3 regions of the Micromonospora sp. NPDC048830 genome follow, and region 3 is predicted to be linked to each of the others. Evidence: riboswitches for the same ligand, from Rfam matches in the RefSeq annotation. Region 3 holds a riboswitch; each other region holds the start of a gene.
The links. Region 3 has a riboswitch for cobalamin ahead of bluB (5,6-dimethylbenzimidazole synthase). Riboswitches for the same ligand answer to the same signal wherever they lie in the genome.
Positions count from the first base shown of each region.

Region 1: linked by a shared signal. The riboswitch ahead of cobN (cobaltochelatase subunit CobN) and the one ahead of bluB (5,6-dimethylbenzimidazole synthase) in region 3 are both predicted to bind cobalamin.
Region 2: linked by a shared signal. The riboswitch ahead of ACGFIZ_RS30370 (ABC transporter substrate-binding protein) and the one ahead of bluB (5,6-dimethylbenzimidazole synthase) in region 3 are both predicted to bind cobalamin.

Region 1 is NZ_JBICUP010000025.1:52,966-56,588, reverse strand. It holds gene cobN (cobaltochelatase subunit CobN) at 1-939, opposite strand, end outside; cobalamin riboswitch at 1,297-1,426, opposite strand; gene ACGFIZ_RS21265 (hypothetical protein) at 1,597-1,932, opposite strand; gene ACGFIZ_RS21260 (MFS transporter) at 2,054-3,289, opposite strand; gene ACGFIZ_RS21255 (alpha/beta hydrolase) at 3,531-3,623, shown strand, end outside.
Region 2 is NZ_JBICUP010000056.1:34,009-37,631, reverse strand. It holds gene ACGFIZ_RS30380 (ABC transporter ATP-binding protein) at 1-562, opposite strand, end outside; gene ACGFIZ_RS30375 (FecCD family ABC transporter permease) at 562-1,644, opposite strand; gene ACGFIZ_RS30370 (ABC transporter substrate-binding protein) at 1,650-2,660, opposite strand; cobalamin riboswitch at 2,689-2,871, opposite strand; gene ACGFIZ_RS30365 (LVIVD repeat-containing protein) at 3,269-3,623, shown strand, end outside.
Region 3 is NZ_JBICUP010000001.1:411,971-415,593, forward strand. It holds gene ACGFIZ_RS02040 (dihydrolipoyl dehydrogenase family protein) at 1-1,110, shown strand, start outside; gene ACGFIZ_RS02045 (crotonase/enoyl-CoA hydratase family protein) at 1,116-1,895, opposite strand; cobalamin riboswitch at 1,912-2,109, shown strand; gene bluB (5,6-dimethylbenzimidazole synthase) at 2,144-2,764, shown strand; gene ACGFIZ_RS02055 (Rieske 2Fe-2S domain-containing protein) at 2,914-3,623, shown strand, end outside.

The DNA of each region.
Region 1 (3,623 bases), on a different contig from region 3:
GGCGACCCGGGCGGCCCGCTCCGGGTCGGGCTCGTAGACCGACAGCCCGTCGGCGTCGATGCGCTTGAACGAGAACGGCACGGTGACGATCCGGCCGTCGAACTCGGGGATGGCCACCTGCATCGCGGCGTCCAACGGGGACAGGCCGGCGTCGCTGGCCGCCCACTGGTCGCGGGTGCTGGTCAGGCAGAGCGCCTGGAGCACCGGGACGTCGAGGGCGGCGAGCGCGCCGACGTCCCACGCGTCGGGGTCGCCGCCGTTGGAGGCGTCCGCGGGGACCGTCCCGCCTGCGGCCAGGACGGTGACGACGAGCGCGTCGCAGCGGGCGAACAGTTCGAGGGGCCCGTCGCCCGGGGCGAGGCCGCGCAGCGAGCCACAGTAGACGGGCAGGGGGTTGCCGCCGGCCGCGTCGACCGCGTCGGCGAGGGTGTCGACGAACGCGGTGTTCCCGGCCAGGGTGTGCGCCCGGTAGAAGACGATCCCGACGGTGGGGCGGCCGGGCACCGGCTCGCGGTCGCCGTGGACGCCGTACGCGGGGGTGGGTGCGGGCGGGGCGAAGCCCTCGCCGGTGAGCAGCACCGTGTCGGAGAGGAACCGGGCGAGCTGGGCCAGGTTGTCCGGCCCGCCCTCGACCAGGTACGCCAGCGCCTGGGTGGCCACCCCGGAGGGCACGGTGGACACCGCCATCAGCTCCGCGTCCGGCACCGCCTCGCCGCCGAGGACCACGGTCGGCACGCCGGAGGCGAGCACCGCGGCCAGGCCGTCCGGCCACGCCTGCCGGCCGCCGAGCAGCCGTACGACGGCGAGGTCGACGCCGTCGAGCAGCGCGGACACGGCGTCGGCGGCGACCCGGGCCGGGTTGGCCAGCCGGTAGTCGGCGCCGCTGGCGCGGGCGGCGAGCAGGTCGGTGTCGGCGGTGGACAGCAGCAGGATGCGCACGAACGGCTCCGGAGAGTGATGCCCCCGGCGGCGAGCGGCCGTCGGCGGGCAGGGGATGGGCGCGGGCTCAGCGGGTACGGCGGACCGGGTGCCGGGTCAGCGGGGGCCGACCGGCCGGGCGGGCGAGGACCCGGCGGGGCGGGGGCGCGGACGTCGGCGGTCCCGAGGCACGGACCTCGGCGTGCGGGATGCGGACGTCAGCGGCGGACGACGGGCCGGGCGCGGCCGGGCGGCGGCTCGGGTCGGCGGCCGGCCGCGGGCCTGCTGCCACGCGCTGACCGGCGCAGACGGTGGTCGTCGGCGTGCGTCATCGGGTCCTCCTCGGGTGTCCACGCCCTGGGGTCGTCCCGACGGCCGAAGTGTCCTGGCTCCCGGATCGACGCTCACCCCCGGCCTTCCAACCGCAGACACACGGCCGTGACTCACGAGGGGGGATCGCTCCCCGGTGACAGTGGCGGGACCGCGCCGGAATCGCACCGGCTTCCTTCACTGCCGTCAGGCCGCGAATGCTGCCACACCCGCGCGCCGCCGGTCAACGGCGCGTCCCACGGCCGGCCCGCGCGGCGGCCCCGTCCGGCCGGTCGGGAACGCGTCCCCACCTGCCCCAAGGGACCCCTTCGGAGCCGAGTCGCCCGCGAGGTCCCGGGGCCCGCCGGGTCAGCGCAGGCGGCGCTCGGGGTGGGCGCGGTTCCAGGCCCGCATCCGCTCCGGGTACCCGGTGCGCGCCGCCTCGTACAGCGGGACAGCGTGCCGCTGGGCGATCCGCGCCGCCGCCCGGGGCGAGCCCGTCCGGCGGCGGATCCACTCGCCGTCGTGGGCGATCGCCATCACCGTGGTGTCGGTCGCCGTGGTCTCGGGCTCCAGATAGAACTCCACGCCCCGGCGGGTCCGCACGAACGCCTCCAGGGCGGCGAGGTCGTCGGCGTTCGCCTCGCGGTCGAGCTTCGTCGGCGTCCCGTCGGCGGCGCGCCGACGCCGGCTGAACCAGCCCATGTCCGACCCCTTTCCTGGGCGTCTCCCCCAGTGCAGCACCGCCGGCTGGCAACCGGCTGCGAGCCGGGTGAGAAGAAGCTGACCGTGGACCCGGACGGCCGCCGCCGTCGGCGGGGAGCCTTCAGCGCTTCAGCGGGCGGGTGGCCGGAACCAGGGCGAGGGTGGGCAGCAGCACCAACGGCACCACGAGCAGGGCGCGCAGGGTGCCCACGTGGTCCCCGAGGAAGCCGAGCAGGGGCGGCCCGCCGAGGAACGCGGTGTAGCCGAGCACGGCGACGACGCTGACCCGGGCGGGTGCCCGCTCCTCGTCGTCGGCGGCGGCGCTCAGGCCCACCGGGAAGCCGAGCGACGCGCCGATGCCCCACAGCGCCACGCCGACGATCGCCACGAGCCCGGACCCGGCGAGCACCGCGACGGACGCACCGGCCCCGGCGACCGAGATGGTGGCGAGCAGCACCGGCACCCGCCCCCACCGGTCCAGCGCCACCGTGCCGGCGGTGCGGCCGAGGGTCATGCCCGCCACGAACACCCCGTACACGGCCGCGCCGGCCGCCTCGCTCAGGTCGTACCCCTCGACGAAGGCCACCGCGACCCAGTCGTTGGCGGTGCCCTCGGTGAACGCCGCCACCAGCACCAGCAGGCCGATGAGCAGGGTGCGCGGCTCCCGCCAGGCCGCCAGCTGGGCGCGGCGCCGGGCGGCGGCGTCCGCTCCCGGCTTCGCGTCGTCCGTCGACGGGGCCGGCGCGGCGGCCAGGAACGCGCGGACCGCGAGCAGCGTCCCGACCAGCACCACCGCCGCGAGCACCGCCAGGTGCGCGGCGAGCGGGAACCCGAGCCGGGCGGCCCCCGCGCCGAGGCCGGCGCCGGCCACCGAGCCGAGGCTCCAGGCCGCGTGGAACCGGGGCATGATCGTCCGGCCGAGCCGCCGCTCGACCCCCGTCGCCTCGATGTTCATCGCCACGTCGCAGGTGCCGGAGCCGTAGCCGAGGGCGAACAGGCCGACCGCGACCCCGGGCAGCCAGCCGGCGAGGCCGGCGGACAGCCCGATGACGGCCAGCGCCAGCGTGAGCAGCGCCGTGCTGTACGCCACCGTGCGGGCCGCCCCGAACCGCTGGGTGATCAGGCCGGACGTCGGCATCGCCACCAGCGCCCCGATGGACGCCGCCAGCAGCAGCAGCCCGAGCCGCCCCGCGCTGAGCTCCAGCGCCTCCTTGACCGCCGGCACCCGGGAGAACCAGGCGGCGGAGGCGAGGCCGTTGAGGGCGAACACGACGGCCACGGCGTTGCGCGCCGCCAGCACCGGCCGGGCGACGGCCGGAGCGGCCGCCGGTTCGGTGACGTCGGTGGAACTGTTCACAGTGCCGTTTCCTCTCCCCGTGCCCGGCGCCGCCCACGCGCGGCCCCGCCGACGATCGCACACCTGAGAGCGTTCCCACCACCACGTCTTCCATCGCCTGCCGGCGGCCCGCCGGAGCCGGGCGTGACGCCGGTCGGTACCGGCGCGGCACGACGGCCGGTTAACCGCTGCTCCGGCGGGTAACCGGCGTCGCCGCCGACCGACGGCGGTGAAGCGTCCCGCGACGCGAGGTGAGAACGAGTTGACCGAGCCCGCCCCGGCGCACCGGGAACCGGCGCAGGACCACCGACACGGGCGGCTGACCGCCCGCCCGGGCCCGCCGGTCACCCGTGCC
Region 2 (3,623 bases), on a different contig from region 3:
GGCTGGTGATGCCGGCGCGGCGGACCAGGTGCAGCAGGTGCAGCTGATGGCGGATGTCGAGGTGGTTGGTGGGCTCGTCGAGCAGCAGCAGGCGCGGTTGCTGGGCCAGCGCGCGGGCCAGCTGCACCCGCTGCCGCTCGCCGCCGGAGAGGGTGTGCCAGCGGCGGTCGGCGTACCCGTGGAGGTCGACCCGGGCCAGCGCGTCGGCGGCGACGGCACGGTCGGCTGCGCTGTCCGACCACCGCGAGCGACGGTGCGGGATACGCCCGAGCAGGGCCACCTCGGTGACGGTGAGATCGAGGTCGGTGTCGGCGTGCTGGGCGAGCAGTGCGGCGCGGCGGGCGAGGGTGGCTCGGGGCAGGGTGGCGACGTCGTCGCCGTCCACGATCACCTGCCCGGCGTCGGGTGCGGCGAGGCGGGCGACGACGCGTAGCAGGGTGGTCTTGCCGCAGCCGTTGGCGCCGAGCAGCCCGACGAGGCTGCCGGCCGGCACGGCGCAGGTGACGTCGTCGAGGATCCGTCGGGCCGCGACCGACAGGGAGACGCCGGTGACGGTGAGCATCAGCCGCCCACCCGCTGGCGGTTGAGCAGCACGACGAAGGCGGGCACGCCGAGCAGCGCGGTCAGCACGCCGACCGGCAGTTCCCGGGGCGCGAACAGGGTCCGCGCGGCCGTGTCCACCCAGACGAGGAAGATCGCGCCGCCGAGGACGACGACGGGCAGCAGCCGGCGGTGGTCGGCTCCGGTGAGGAACCGGGCGGCGTGCGGCAGGATCAGCCCGACGAAGCCGACCGCACCGCTGATGGCGACCAGCGCCGCGGTGAGCAGCGCGGTGGCGACCAGCAGCAGCCACCGTACCCGGGTGACCGGGACGCCGAGGCTCGCCGCGGCGTCCTCGCCGAAGGCGAAGGCGTTGAGGGCGCGGGCGTGGGCCGCCAGCAGGATGAGCACGGCGGCCAGGACGGGTGCGGCCCAGGCCAGGGCGGTCCAGTCGACGCGGGCCAGCGAGCCGGAGAGCCAGAAGGCGATGCTCTGGGTGGCGTGCGGGTCGGCGACCCAGACGATGGCGAACGAGGTGGCCGCCGCGCAGAGCTGCGCGACGGCGACCCCGGCCAGCACCACCCTGGTCGGCGCGAGCGCGGCTCGCCCGCCGGAGACCGCGACCACGACGGCGAACGCCGCGAGCGCGCCGGCGAACGCGCCTCCGGTGAGGGCGGCGACCCCACCCCCGAGGCCGACGACGAGGACCGCGACCGCGCCGAGCGACGCCCCGGAGGAGACCCCGAGCAGGTACGGGTCGGCGAGGGGATTGCGGGTGACGGTCTGCATCACCGCGCCGACCGCGGCCAGCCCTCCCCCGAGCACGGCCGCGCCGAGCACCCGCGGCAGGCGCAGCTGCCAGACGATGTGCTCGCGTAGCAGCGGCACGTCGGCGTCGGCGAGACCGAGGCGGTCGGCCAGCACCGCCCACACCGTCGTCACCGAGATGTCCGCCGGGCCGAGCGTGACGGTGACACCGATCGACACGATCAGGGTCGCGAGCAGGGTGACCAGCAGCCCCGTGTCGAATCGGCGTGACCGGGTGGCCTCGGCGACGCCGGTGGCCTCGACGGTGTGGCCGGGTGCGGCCGTACGGGCCAGCACGGCGCTCAGCTGCCCGCTCCGGGTAGCGCCGCTACCCCCTCGGCCAGCGCCTCGACACCCCGCACCACCCGCACTCCGGCCGAGGTGGACGAGAAGGGGATGACGACGAACCGCTGCCCGGCGACCGCGGGCAGGTTCTTCAGGGTGGGGTGCCGGGCCAGGAAGGCCTTCTTCGCGGCGGCCGGGTCCCAGGTGGCGTCGACCAGCACGATCACGTCGGGGTCACGCTCGATGGCGGTCTCCCAACTGGTGTCGGCCCAACTGCCGGAGAGGTCGCCGAAGGCGTTGCGGACCCCCACCGCCGACATGATCATGTTGGGGCCGCCGCAGCAGGCGCCCACGCTCGGCGCGTCGGTACCGGCGTCCCACCAGAGCACCGACACCTCGCGCGCGCCGCCGAGCCGGACGGCGGCTGCGGCGATGCGGGCCCGCTGGTCGGCGATGAGCTTCTCCGCCCGTTCCGGCACCCCGAAGACGGCGGCGACGTCCCGGATCTCGGCGAACACGTCGTCGACGGTCAGCGTCGCCGGCCGGTGCTGCTTCGCGCAACCGGCCGATGAGACGTACGTGCCGACGCCGAGCCGCGCGAGTTCGGCGCGGTCGCCGACGCCCTCGTCGCCGAAGGCGCTCTGGAACGAGGCGTAGACGAAGTCCGGTTCCGCGTCGAGCAGGGCCTCCCGCGACGGGTACCTCTCCGACAGCACCGGCACCGACGCGTATGCGGCGGCGTGCTCGGGCAGGATCGCGTCGTCGAGGTACGCGGTGCCGGCCATCCGGTCGGCCAGGCCGAGTGCCAGCAGGATCTCGGTGGCGGGCTGGTTCAGGCTCACCGCCCGCTGCGGGGGTGCGGCGACGGTGACCGGTGAGCCGCAGTTGGTCAGCGTCACCGGGGACGCCGACCCGGCGGCGGCGGTGGGTTCGTCGTCCGCGGCGCAACCGCCGAGCAGGACGAGCACGATGGACAGTGGCGCGGCAACGCGCCGGGACAGGGTGGACCGCATGGCGCGTACGCGCATCGGGACCGCCTTCCAGCACCTCGTGGACGGGGCAACGCAGTGCCGTGGCCGGTCTCCTGGCTGACGGGAGGTGCGTCCGTGGCCGGCCTTCCCAGGCGCGTGGCGCCCAGTGACCTCGAAAGGACGAGGGCCGCGGACTTCCCGATCACAGTGGCGAGGGCCGCGCCGGCATCGCACCGGCTTCCCGTACACCACGGCGGCCCCACTGTAGCCGGTGACCCATCCGGCCGCTACGGCGGCCGTGGGTCGCCTTCATTGGCTGGCGAGAGCGCCGGCGGGAGCGTCGGTGAGGTGCGTTCCGGATCAGCCAGGAGACGGCGAAGACCACCCCGACCATGGCGAGGGCGCCGGAGCGGCCGCGCCCCTGCAGTCGGCGGATCACGACCATCTGCGACACCACGATGACCACCCATTGCTCGCCACCCGCCACAAACATAAATATGCCCATATCCCACAGCCTCTATCGACCGGCTGACCGGCGGCGGTACGGTCCTACCTGCACGACGCTCTCGCACCGACCGCACGTCGCGTCGGGTCCTTCGACCGGAAGGCGGCACATGACACGTCAGAGTTCTGGAACATTTGGGGGCCGGCGGGTGCTCGGCCTGATGGCCGCAGGGCTGTTCCTGGTCGGTGCGCTGCCCGGCACGGCCTCGGCAGCGGAGCCCGACCCACGGGTCGGGCTGGGCGCCGGCTGGCTGGACGCGCAGTCCGCGATCAGCGGCCTGGAACACGTGGCCCACCGCGACAAGCCCGCAGGTTTCTTCGACCCGACGAACCCCGGCACCAGCCGGTACGCCAACTCGGACCTCGCCTTCGGCGGCGGGTACGCGTTCCTCGGCAACTACAACGGGTTCAACATCGTCGACGTCTCCAACCCCACCGACCCGGCGCTCGTCACCAGCGTCGTGTGCCCCGGCGGGCAGGGGGACATCTCCGTGCACGGCAACCTGCTCTTCATGT
Region 3 (3,623 bases):
TTCACCGACAAGGGTGGCCGGTTCGTCCGGGGCGACGGCCGGCTCGACGGCCCCGGCCGGGTACGCGTCGGCGACCAGGTGTTCCAGGCCCGGCACGGGGTCGTGCTCGGCACGGGCACCCGTCCCGTCGTCCCGCCGATCGACGGGCTGGCCGACACGCCGTACTGGACGAACCACCAGGCGATCGAGGTCGAGGAGCTGCCGGGCTCGCTGCTGGTCCTCGGCGGCGGCGCGATCGGGCTGGAGCTGGCCCAGGTCTTCGCCCGGTTCGGGGTCGCCGTGACGATCGTCGAGGCGCAGGACCGGGTGCTCGCCGTCGAGGAGCCCGAGGCGTCCGAGGTGGCCGCCGCCGCGCTGCGCGCCGACGGGGTACGCGTCGAGACCGGCCTGCGGATCGAACGGATCGCGCACGACGGGCGGGCGTTCACGCTGTACGGCGCGGGCGGCGTCACGATCGCCGCCGACGAGTTGCTGGTGGCGACCGGCCGGCGGGCCGACCTCGACGAGCTGGGCCTGGAGACGGTGGGCCTCGACCCGTCCCGGCGCCATCTCGCCGTGGACGACCGGATGCGTGTCGCCGCGGGGATCTGGGCGGTGGGCGACCTGACCGGCGAGGGCCCGTTCACCCACGTCGCCATGTACCAGGCGGCGATCGTGGTCGCCGACGTGCTCGACCGGGCCCGGCAGGCGCAGCCGGGACCGGAGGCGGGCACCACGCTGAGCGGGATGGCGGGCTCGACCGGCGTGCCCCACGCCGACTACCGGGCGCTGCCCCGGGTCACCTTCACCGACCCCGAGGTGGGCGCGGTCGGGCTGACCGAGCGGCAGGCGCGGGAGCGCGGGATCAACGTGCAGGTCGGCCTCAGCCGGCTCGGCTCGTCGGCCCGGGGCTGGATCCACCGCGCCGACGGGCTCATCAAGCTCGTCGCCGACGCCGACCGCGGCGTGCTGGTGGGGGCGACGTCCGTCGGGCCGGCCGGCGGCGAGGTGCTGTCCGCGCTGGTGGTGGCGGTCCACGCGGAAGTGCCGCTCGGCCAACTGCGCCACATGATCTACGCGTACCCGACGTTCCACCGCGCCATCGAGGACGCCCTCCGCAACCTGCGCTAGCGCTGCTAGGCCGGGGCGCCGTGCCGGCCCGCGCCCGCCGCCGCGCCCGCCGCCGCGCCCGCCGCCGCGCCCGCCGCCGCGCCCGCCGCCGCGCCCGCCGCCGCGTCCGCCGCCGCGCCCGCCGCGAGCGACTCCACGCCGTACGCCAGCTCGACCGCCAGCGCCTCCGGCTCGGGCAGGCCGGTGCCGGCCAGCGCCGCCGCCCGGTCGTTGCGCAGGCAGGTCTGCGGATGGCGGGCGATCTCGGCGGCCAGCCGCTCGGCCTCCGCCCGGGCCTCGCCCGGCGCGACCAGGCGGTTCACCAACCCCATCCGGTACGCCTCGTCCGCCGGCACCGGCCGGCCGGTGAGGATCAGGTCCAGCGCCCGGCTCTCCCCGATCAGCCTCGGCAGCCGCACCGTGCCGCCGTCGATCAGCGGCACCCCCCAGCGCCGGCAGAACACCCCGAGCACCGCGTCCGACTCGGCCACCCGCAGGTCGCACCAGAGCGCCAGCTCCAGCCCGCCGGCCACGGCGTACCCGGAGATCGCGGCGATCACCGGCTTCGACAGGCGCATCCTCGTCGGGCCCATCGGGCCGTCGCCGTCCGGCTCGACGCGGTTGCCCCTCGGGGTGCCGATCGCCTTCAGGTCCGCGCCCGAGCAGAACGTCCCGCCGGCACCCCAGAGCACGGCGACCGCCGCCGCCGGTTCGGCCTCGAACGCGCGGAACGCGTCGGCCAGCGCCCGGGCGGTCGGGCCGTCGACGTCCACGATGGTCTCGGCGGGCCCCGCCCGCGACCGCATGTCCAGTAGCATCGGCGGCGGCACGATCATGTGAGGTGCCCCACGCGAGTGGGGAGAATCGGGAAGCCGGTGCGAATCCGGCACGGGCCCGCCGCGGTGACCGGGGAGCCACCGTCCACGCGCAGAGCGCAGCCACTGGCCGTACGGCTGGGAAGGCGGACGGCCAGGCGTCGATCCGGGAGTCCGAAGACCGGCCTCACGTCGACCGCCCGCCCGCCGGGGCGGGCCGAGCGCAGCGGGAGCCTGCCGTGGAACTCTACGACGCCATCCACCGTCGCCGTGACGTCCGAGCCCAGTTCACCGGAAAGCCGGTGCCCGAGGAGAGCCTGCACCGCGTCCTCGCCGCGGCGCACGCCGCACCGAGCGTCGGCTACTCGCAGCCGTGGGACTTCGTCCTGATCCGGGACGCCGACACCCGCCGCCGCTTCCACCGGCACGTGCAGGACGAGCGGGAGACCTTCGCCGCCACCCTGGACGGGGTGGCCGCCGAGCGGTTCGCCCGGATCAAGATCGACGGGGTGCTGGAGTCGACCCTGTCGATCGTGGTCACCTACGACCCGGACCGGGGCGGTCCGGCGGTGCTCGGCCGGCACGCCATCGCCGACGCCGGCCTCTACTCGGTCTGCCTGGCCATCCAGAACCTCTGGCTCGCCGCCACGGCCGAGGGGCTCGGCGTCGGCTGGGTCTCCTTCTACCGGGAGCCGTTCCTCGCCGAGCTGCTGGGCGTACCGGACGGCATCCGGCCGGTCGCGTGGCTCTGCGTCGGGCCGGTCACCCACCTGGAGGCCGTACCGGACCTGGCCCGGCACGGCTGGCGCCAGCCGCGCCCGCTCGCCGCGGCCGTCCACCAGGACCGCTGGCCGGGCTGATCCGCTGGCGCCATGGCGGCGATGTGGCGGTGTCCGCGTCGAGAGGATGGCCCTGTGTCGGCGACATGCCGGTGTCCGCTTCCGTGCGGCCGGCGCGAATTGTCGCCGTCGCCCGGTTTGCGGTCGCTTCCGCCGGGAAGTCGGACGGCATGCGGGCACTCTTGACGAAACTCGAACAGAATCCGGCGCTGGACCGGACCGGCGACCGGTTGCAGCGCGCCGTCCAGGCCACCCTCCGACCGCAGCGGGTCCGCGACCTGCTGCACGGGGTGTTCCTCGGGCACCCGTTGCATCCCGCGATGGTGCAGGTGCCGGTGGGCGCCTGGATCAGCGCCGCCGTGCTCGACCTGCTGCCGGGGCAGCGCCGGGCCGCCACCACGCTGGTCGGGCTGGGCACGATCAGCGCCCTCCCGGCCGCGGTCGCCGGGCTGAACGACTGGGCGGCCCTCGCCCGCGACCAGCGCCGGGTCGGCCTGGTGCACGCCACCGCGAACACCGTCGCCCTCGCCCTGTACGCGGGCTCGCTGGCGGCCCGCCGGCAGGGCCGGCACGGCACGGGGCGGATGCTGGCGTACCTCGGGCTGACGGCCGCGAGCACGGGCGCGTACATCGGCGGGCACCTGGCGTACAAGCAGGCGGCTCAGGTCAACCAGAGCGTCTCCGAGCTGCACCGGATCAGCGACGGCTGGAAGGCTGTCGCGGACATGGCCGCGCTGCCGCAGCGGAAGCTGATCACCCGCGAGGTGGACGACGTCTCGGTGATCGTGTACCGGCACGGCGACGAGGTCACCGTGATGCTGGAACGCTGCCCGCACCAGAGCGGCCCGCTCGGCCAGGGCGAGGTCACCGAGGTCGACGG